DNA from 2 places in the Rheinheimera baltica genome. Region 1 is predicted to be linked to the other one. Evidence: riboswitches for the same ligand, from Rfam matches in the RefSeq annotation. Region 1 holds a riboswitch; the other holds the start of a gene.

Region 1 (4,181 bases):
TGGCAACCTATGACGAATCACGCCGCAACTTTGCGGTTTTTCCGCTCGATGCGCAGAGCCAGCCCAACGCCAATCTAGCGCTAAGTCAACATGCGACGTGTCTGGTGCAACAACCAGGCAAAAACGTATTAGAACGCGCCACTGAAGGTATCGTTATCGCCCGACCGCTGGGTTATGTGATGCCTCAGTACCCTGAAGGGGTGACAACGGTACAAGTGCAATCTCAGCAACAAGCTTTTGAGCTGGTAAAGCAAGGACGGGTGGATGCCACAACCACCTTGTGTGAAGTGAATCAGCTGCCGTTACCTGATAATTATGTGTATGGCTTGCAAGTAAACTATCCACCACTTTACAGCACCACCGGTTATCTGGTGTTTAGCAAAGGCTTTTACCAACAGCATACTGAGCTTGCGGCAAGTTTATGGCAAACCTTACAGCATACCCGTGATGCCAACCGTTATTACCAGTATTTGCTACTAAACGACAACGATATTACCCTACCGACAGAGCGTGAAAACTAATCCACGCTATTGTCAGTAAGGGTTTTGCAGCCATTAACCCGGACTGTAACGCAGGCTAATGCCAACGTTTGCGCCAGCGGTAGTATAACCAGCACTTGTTTGATAATTTTTATCAAACAGGTTTTCCAGTTTCGCCCTCAGTGTTAAGGCGGGCGTTAGCTGATAATCCGCGCCAATACCCCATAGCGTAAAACCACCCAGGTTGGCGACACTCGCATACATGCCCTGATACGTCGAACTCTGGTAATCTGCTGTGATAAAGGCCGACCACTTATCTTCGACAATGCTACCGCGCCAATTCAGTGTATTTTTTGGCCGACGTTCCAACTTTAAGCCGCTACTTTGGTTTTCAGTATCAAGCCAGGTGTAGGCCAAATTACTGCTAAACTGCTGCCACTGCTGCTGCACACTAAACTCTACGCCTGAAATTGTTGCCAATAGCACGTTCTCAGCACGTTCTACCCCTTGGATCAAATTAGTGACATCCCGGTCAAACCAGGCAAGCTGTGCACTAAAGTCTTGTTCAACAAAGCGTAGAGCAATCTCATCTGATACTGACTCTTGCGGTTTTAGTGCAGGATTAGCATAACCCGGATAATACAGCTCGTTAAACGATGGCGTTTTAAATGCTGTACCCCGGCTGGCACGCAGTAGCCACTGCTCTGTCAGCTGATACCCTGCTGCCAGTTGCCAGGTGTTTTGGCCGCCGTATTGATTAATCAAATCACGGCGCAGCGCGGCTTCGAGTTTTAGCGCATTGAGCTGATAATGTAGACCGGTAAACAAGGCGCGGTTTATACGGCTGGTTTTTTCGTAAGGCGTGGACGAACGATCGACCTTCTCCTGATACCAGTTCACCCCCGCCAGCAACGTCAAGCTGGTGCTTAGGCTGGTCTCTGCCTGATAATTGAACTCATCGCGCGCAGTGATAAAAGGGCTGCGCGAGTCGGGGCCATAGCTAGCTTCGCTGTCAAGATTTCGGCTAAGTTGTGCCTGGTGCTGCCAACGCCCAAGTTGCTGTTGCCAACCCAGCAAGTAAGCACGGTTTAGTGTATCAGCGACATCTTCGTTGCCGTAGCTGGTATCAAATTCATAATAACCAGAATTGACATCGGCTTGTGCCGTCCATAGACCAAGTTCAGTCTGGTAATCTGCGGCTACTTTAATAAATTTTTGCTTGTAACCATCGCTATCGCTATCAAGTTCGTCACGCACATTAAAGCCATCGGCGCGGCTTACACCAGCACTGGCTCGCAACGTAAGTTGTTCGAAGCGCTGGCTAACGCTGAGATCAGTGCCGGCTTGGCCGTAACTGCCAATATTGACATTAAGCTCGACTGCATTACTACGCCGGGTCGTTATGGCAATAACACCGGCAAGCGCATCAGAGCCATACCATGCTGCACGAGGGCCACGGACTACTTCAATACGCTCAATCAACTCCAACGGTAGCATGGCAAGCGATTTATAGCCCAAGGTGGCAGAACCACTGCGCACACCATCAATCAGCACTAACGTATGGCCAACATTGCCACCGCGAATATACACTCCGCTCGTCTGGCCGCGGCCGCCGTCTCGCGATAGATTAATGCCTGGCAACTGTGCCAACAAGGCGGGTAAATCTGATGCCTGGCGCGCGACGATATCGTCATGCTCAAGTACGGTTACACTCGCCAACACATCTTGCTGTGCAGTGGCAGTGCGGTTGGCATAAATACTAATATGTTCGATATCGTCAGCATAAACTGAACAACAGGATGCGACCAACACGGCCGCCAAAGCAGGTTTAAACATCTAAGCTCCGAAAACATGCCCACCGCATGTTTAATAAAGTTAAAGGATTTTTCTGGCCGGTCTCCGGGCTAACAACCTGCTTTCGCCTACATTCGCCTTCCCATACTATGACAGTGGCATTGAACGCAGATCAGTTGTTTACCGTTGCGGGGGCAGCTCTGGATTTACACCAGATTCCCGTTTACCTGCAGTTAGCTGCAGCACCAGAAAAAGCGGCTCCTTGCTGGAGCCGCGTGCAGTTTAGCGTGAGGAATGGAATTGTCAATAGGTGTCTGGATGGCCGAAGCCATGCAGTTAGTCACGAAAGTTTTTAAACTGGAAAGGTTGGCCTAAATCAGAGGTACGTACCAATTGCATCGCCGCTTGTAAATCGTCACGCTTTTTACCCGTTACCCGCAACTCCTCTCCCTGAATAGCCACCTGTACCTTAATATTGCTGTCTTTAACAAGTTTAATAATTTTCTTCGCTATGTCTTTATCGATGCCTTGCTTAATGCTGACAAAGCGTGTGACGAATTTACCATGACGCTCTTCTTTTTCAATTTTGAAACTATTAACATCCAGCTGCAGCTTGCTGGCTTTAATGGCAAAAATATCGAACAACTGCATCACTTGTTGATCCGCTTCAGCGGTCAGTTCAATCTGTTCTTTTTTTAGCTCAATTTTGGCGTTAACGCCACGAAAATCATAGCGGGTTTCAAGTTCCCGTTTAGCGTTCTCTACCGCGTTATTAGCCTGGTTAATATCAATTTCTGAAACAATATCGAATGAGGGCATTAAAAATCTCCTTAGCATAAGCCATTCTGTCTGCTGGTGATTATAACCAGAAAACTGTTACAATCCGAGTGCCATATAGGTTTGGGGGTGTATGTGTCACAAAGTTTTTATCGCTGGTTGTGCTTATTCTGTTTTTTACTGGCTACAGCGAGCTTCTTGGCTGAACTCAACGGTCACCGTATTATTGCCGGCTTTGCCCATATTGATAAAGTCGCGCATTTTGGCATTTTTGCTATTTTGTCAGCGTTACTATGGAAAGGCTTTAAAGTGTCACCGGTGACCGCGTTAATCGTTTTAGGTGCCTATGGTGGCAGCATAGAGTTGGCACAACATTATTTTACCCGCCGACATGGCGATTGGTTCGACCTACTGGCAGATATTGGCGGTGTTATTAGCTTCTATCTGGTACGCAGCGTATGGCACCGAATACGTCCCCGCAGCCAGCGCTAAGCTGGACCATCGTTGGCCAAGGTGCTATTGGTTTATTGGCAGCCTGCAGGTTGTCATTGGCCGGAAACGCCGTTTCATTGTGGTTAAAAACTCCAAACATTATCAATATTGATTTCACTGAACAGCAGTTTAGTTACCCCCCAGCGATAGCGCCGTTGAATGCCGTGCTGGTGCCGGTTAAAAGCTATGCCATACTCGATGCCATTAAAGGTTTATTACCACATCTTAGCCCTGATGCTCAGCTGGTGCTAAGCCACAATGGTATGGGAACTATAGCGCAGGTAAAACCGTTGTTACTGCCCACACAAGGGCTGTGGTTTCTTACCACCACTCACGGTGCACTTAAACAACACCATAATCTGTTTCACACCGGACAAGGGCAAAGTGTCATCGCGCCACTTAATAGTGCCGCCATAGCATGCTCTGAAGCGGTTACTCAGGTGATGGATATCGCCCTGGGACCAATAACATTAACCGATAATATATCGCCCTATTTATGGCAAAAATTGGCGATTAATGCAGTAATAAATCCACTAACGGCAATATATGATTGCCAAAACGGCCAACTAAGTGCTGCTGAGTATCGCAGTCAAATTGCGGAGATTTTAGCTGAGGTGTGCCAGTTGGCAACGCTAATGG
Region 2 (4,181 bases), on a different contig from region 1:
TAACGCTTGCACCAACTGATATACAGCCTGCAACTGACTACCGTCGCGGGTGGTATACTCAGAGCCAGTGTAACCCCACCAATCCCAACACGCGTTTGGATTAAACGGGTTAATACTACTTGCCGTGGTTTGTGGATAAAGCACTACAATATTATTGGTGTCAGCATAGTTATTCAGACCGGTGCCAGCAACATAGGCCTCACCAACACTGGCCGCATCTTGCTTGCAACCATGAAAACTAACATGTAGCCGGCACGATGCACCTGCAGCACAAGTTTGTGGCACGTATAAGTAGCCTGTTTCAGCCAGGGTGCTTTTTGCCGCTTCGGACATCTGAAACTGGTTAATTTTTAATAGGTTACCAGTTGATGTTTCACTTTTGCCTTTGATAGTGCCCAGTAAATGTTGTAGTAACGCGCCTGCCGCATCGTAATGACAACTGGCCAGATAAGGTGGTTCTGATATGTCACAGGCCCCAAGATCAGTTCTGTCTGTTGGAAAGGTATGACCAAAAGCCATGTCATTAATCAGCACAATATGCTCGGGTTTCACCCACTGCGTATACTGTTTATACAGCGCCTGAGCTAGCTTGGGATGTACGGTAGTGTCCTTCGTACCACTAAATATCCATACATTGTCATCAGCAAGAGCAGACAATGGTGCCAGCTTTTGCGTTTGGCGCTTTTCAGTTAAGTAGTTTTCAATAGCTTCAAGATCTGGCGCGCTGGTGGCTTTGTTAAAGCAATGCTCTAAGGCGAGACCAAGACTATTTTGAGCACAATACACCGGCCCTCCAGCCAGCATAGCAACACCTTCTACTTGTTCAGCGAAAGCTTGGTGATATTGTCCAGCCATGTAGGCGCCGCTTGACAAACCCGATAGCGTAATTTGTTTCGTTAACTGTAGTTCTGGTATTGGTGATGTTGCTAATGCGCCATAGCTTATCGCCGATAACAGCGTAAATATTGATAAATTACGTGCTTGCATGAGGGATCCTGAAATTGCAGTGTTATAAACTATATTTCGCACATACCGTATGAATAGACAATAAGGCTTTAGTACAGCAACAAAGTTATACTACAGTAAAATGGCATACACGCTTTTTAGCAACTTAACATTGCAAAAACAGCACTTTCTGGTTAGATTGAACAGCAGTGCTAGATGAAAAACAGGACGTCATAATGAAAAAATGGGCCAGTGCAATGATTGCTGCCGTAGCGTTTTCCTCGGCCGCTGTAGCAAATACTCAAGATTACAAACTGGTGACCGTTGCCGGTTATCTGAATTTTTACTTGCTGAATTTAAACGCGTGTGAAGATTTCCATCCTGCTGTGCGTTCTGCGGCTTATGATGCAGAGAAAAGTTTATATCCCTATTTGGATAAGCTTTACAGCAAAATGGGCGGCGTTGACGGGGCAAACCAAAAAATGGTTGCTGATATAGTGATGAAACGCCGTAACATGTTAAATACGCAAATTGCTGAAGGCGATTTTACCGTTGAGCATTGTCAGGCTGTTGTTAAGATACTGACCGAAGATGGCTTAGATAAAACCTTGCTTAGCGCGTTAGAGTAACATTACTTCGCACATCCAAAACCGCCAGCTTATTGCTGGCGGTTTCACTTTGTCCAGATAAAATGTTTTCTGGTACACTACGTCTTGCTTTGGTGTAGGCTATGCCTGCTTAAAAGGGAAACAGGTGAAATGCCTGCACTGTCCCCGCAACTGTAATAAGTGCTGCAATCAAATGCCACTGGCCCTAAGGGCTGGGAAGGCGATTGTGGGTTATCACTTTAAGTCAGGAGACCTGCCTAAGCCCTAGTTACGCCTCTGTGCGGGAGTTCACAGCAGCACCAGTGCCTTTGTGTAAGGCTCTCTGCTGCTATTGTCAGGAGTGGGTTTTGCTAAAGCTGTCAGCTGTTTCGCTTACGCTTGGAAACCAAGCGGTGCTACAAAATGTTAATTTTGTTTTGGCTCCAGGCGAGTTTATTGGTGTTATAGGCCCCAATGGCGCAGGAAAAAGCAGCTTATTGCGCGTTGTACAGGGGGCATTAGCCGCAGACAACGGACAAATTCTGCTACAACAACGCCCCTTACTGCACTATAAAACGGCTGAGCTGGCTAAAACTGTCGCCGTTGTTAGTCAAAACCCCGCACCTTTGTTTGCGCTCACGGTTGAGCAAGTTGCGACTATGGGGCTGTTACCTCATAAAAACTGGTTTGAGTTAAATCATAGTCACGATAGACACATCGTTGCGCAAGCTTTGCAAAAGGTAGGTTTAAACGGTAAAGCTAATCAACTGATTGATAGCTTATCTGGTGGTGAACTCCAGCGGCTTTATATTGCCCGTGCACTAGTGCAACGACCTGCATTGTTGTTATTGGATGAACCGACAAATCATTTAGATGTATTGTATCAGCATCAGGTACTTCAGCTTGTTAGCGGCTTGGGTATTCCCGCGTTAGCTTGCCTGCATGATCTTAACCTTGCAGCGTTATATTGCGACAAAATACTGCTATTAAACCAAGGTCAGCAGTGTGCTTTTGGCACACCGGAGCAGGTGTTGCGAAGTGAGTTACTGCAACAAGTGTTTGGCTTAGCCTGCGAGGTAACAATGCACCCGTTGCTTAACAAGCTCCAGGTCACGTTTATGCCTAACCAAGGAGCCCACTGATGTTAAAACGGCATTATCGGTTGGCCATGGGGTTATCTATACTGTTATTACTTGCCAGTATGCTAATAAGTCTGACATTAGGTAGTGTGAATATCTCTTTGACCGATGTATTTAACGTGTTGGTTGGTCATGCTACGCAGTCAGACTTAACCGAAACAATAATTTTTCAAATCCGCTTACCCCGATTGCTCTGTGCGGTGTTAGTCGGCGCCGGTTTAGCCATTTCCGGCGCTATTTTGCAAAACGCCAGTCGTAATCCATTAGCGGATCCCTATCTGTTTGGTTTGATGGCCGGAGCAGGCTTAGGTGCTACCTTGGTGAGCGTTGTCTTGCCGCCACACCTTATTAGTATGGCGCTGGGTGCATTTGTTGGGGCATTGTTTGCGGTGTTACTGGTTTTTGTAGTGTGTGCCGGACAACACTGGCGCAAAGTAGAAATTACTTTACTGGCCGGCGTGGCAGTATCTTTTATGCTAAGTGCGATTAGCAGCTTTGTACTCTACTTTGCTGAACCCTTTGCCGCAAATCGCATTATGTTTTGGTTAATGGGGAGTTTAAGCCGAACCGACTGGTTAAGTGTGTTGCTGCTAGCTCCTATAGTATTACTAGTACTTTTACTGGCGCTGGCACTGCGCCGTCAGCTTGACGCCTTATTACTCAGTGATGAAAGCGCCCGTACACTTGGAGTGAATACCTTACGTTTGCGTTTGGTTTTGTTATTAGCAACAGCACTGTTAACCGCTTGTATAGTTTCACAATGTGGTGGTATCGCCTTTGTCGGGTTAATGGTGCCGCATATCGTTAGACATTTTTTTGGTGTTACATCAGTACGATTGTTATTTGGCTCAGCCATTATTGGCGCATTGTTTATGATCTGGGTGGATAATGTAGCACGTACAGTGCTGCCACAGCAGGAGATTCCACTGGGTGTTATTACGTCGTTAGTGGGCAGTATATTTTTTCTTTTAATCATGCGCCGGCAACGGCTATAGCGAAGTGATATGACAACAGAACAGCTAAAACAACAACGCCACCGTGAACGTCAGCAGCGACTAAAAACTCAGGTTGATAGCGCTATTGCTGCGGCCACAGATGACAAAGGATTGTTACTGGTGATTACCGGTAATGGTAAAGGAAAGTCTACTTCAGGTTTTGGTACGGTTGCGCGCGCGGTTGGACATGGGTTTACTGCAGCGGTGGTGCAGTTTATTAAAGGCAGCTGGGAGTGCGGCGAACGTAACTTACTTGAGGAGCATGGTGTTCAATTTGCCGTAATGGCAACGGGTTTTACCTGGGACACTCAGGACAAAGCTGCTGACATCGATGCAGCAGAGCGCGTTTGGTTGCAGGCAGAGCGATTCTTAGCTGACCCGTCAATTGACATGGTGTTGTTAGATGAACTGACGTACATGCTGAGTTACCACTATTTATCTCTAGAGCGCATAGAAAAGGCCTTGCTAAACCGACCGGTAAAACAGCATGTTGTTATTACGGGACGGGCGTGTCA

What was found. A riboswitch is a leader RNA that binds a small molecule or an ion and turns the genes downstream of it on or off. The one in region 1 is predicted to bind cobalamin.
Region 2: another riboswitch for cobalamin. It lies ahead of ORJ00_RS11145 (ABC transporter ATP-binding protein); the one in region 1 lies ahead of ORJ00_RS01150 (TonB-dependent receptor domain-containing protein).

The regions. Positions count from the first base shown of each region.
Region 1 is NZ_JAPJDY010000001.1:231,704-235,884, reverse strand. It holds gene ORJ00_RS01155 (transporter substrate-binding domain-containing protein) at 1-521, shown strand, start outside; gene ORJ00_RS01150 (TonB-dependent receptor domain-containing protein) at 555-2,315, opposite strand; cobalamin riboswitch at 2,353-2,538, opposite strand; gene ORJ00_RS01145 (YajQ family cyclic di-GMP-binding protein) at 2,610-3,092, opposite strand; gene ORJ00_RS01140 (VanZ family protein) at 3,186-3,542, shown strand; gene ORJ00_RS01135 (ketopantoate reductase family protein) at 3,509-4,181, shown strand, end outside.
Region 2 is NZ_JAPJDY010000006.1:28,878-33,058, forward strand. It holds gene ORJ00_RS11135 (extracellular catalytic domain type 2 short-chain-length polyhydroxyalkanoate depolymerase) at 1-987, opposite strand, end outside; gene ORJ00_RS11140 (hypothetical protein) at 1,182-1,574, shown strand; cobalamin riboswitch at 1,648-1,828, shown strand; gene ORJ00_RS11145 (ABC transporter ATP-binding protein) at 1,901-2,674, shown strand; gene ORJ00_RS11150 (FecCD family ABC transporter permease) at 2,674-3,666, shown strand; gene cobO (cob(I)yrinic acid a,c-diamide adenosyltransferase) at 3,676-4,181, shown strand, end outside.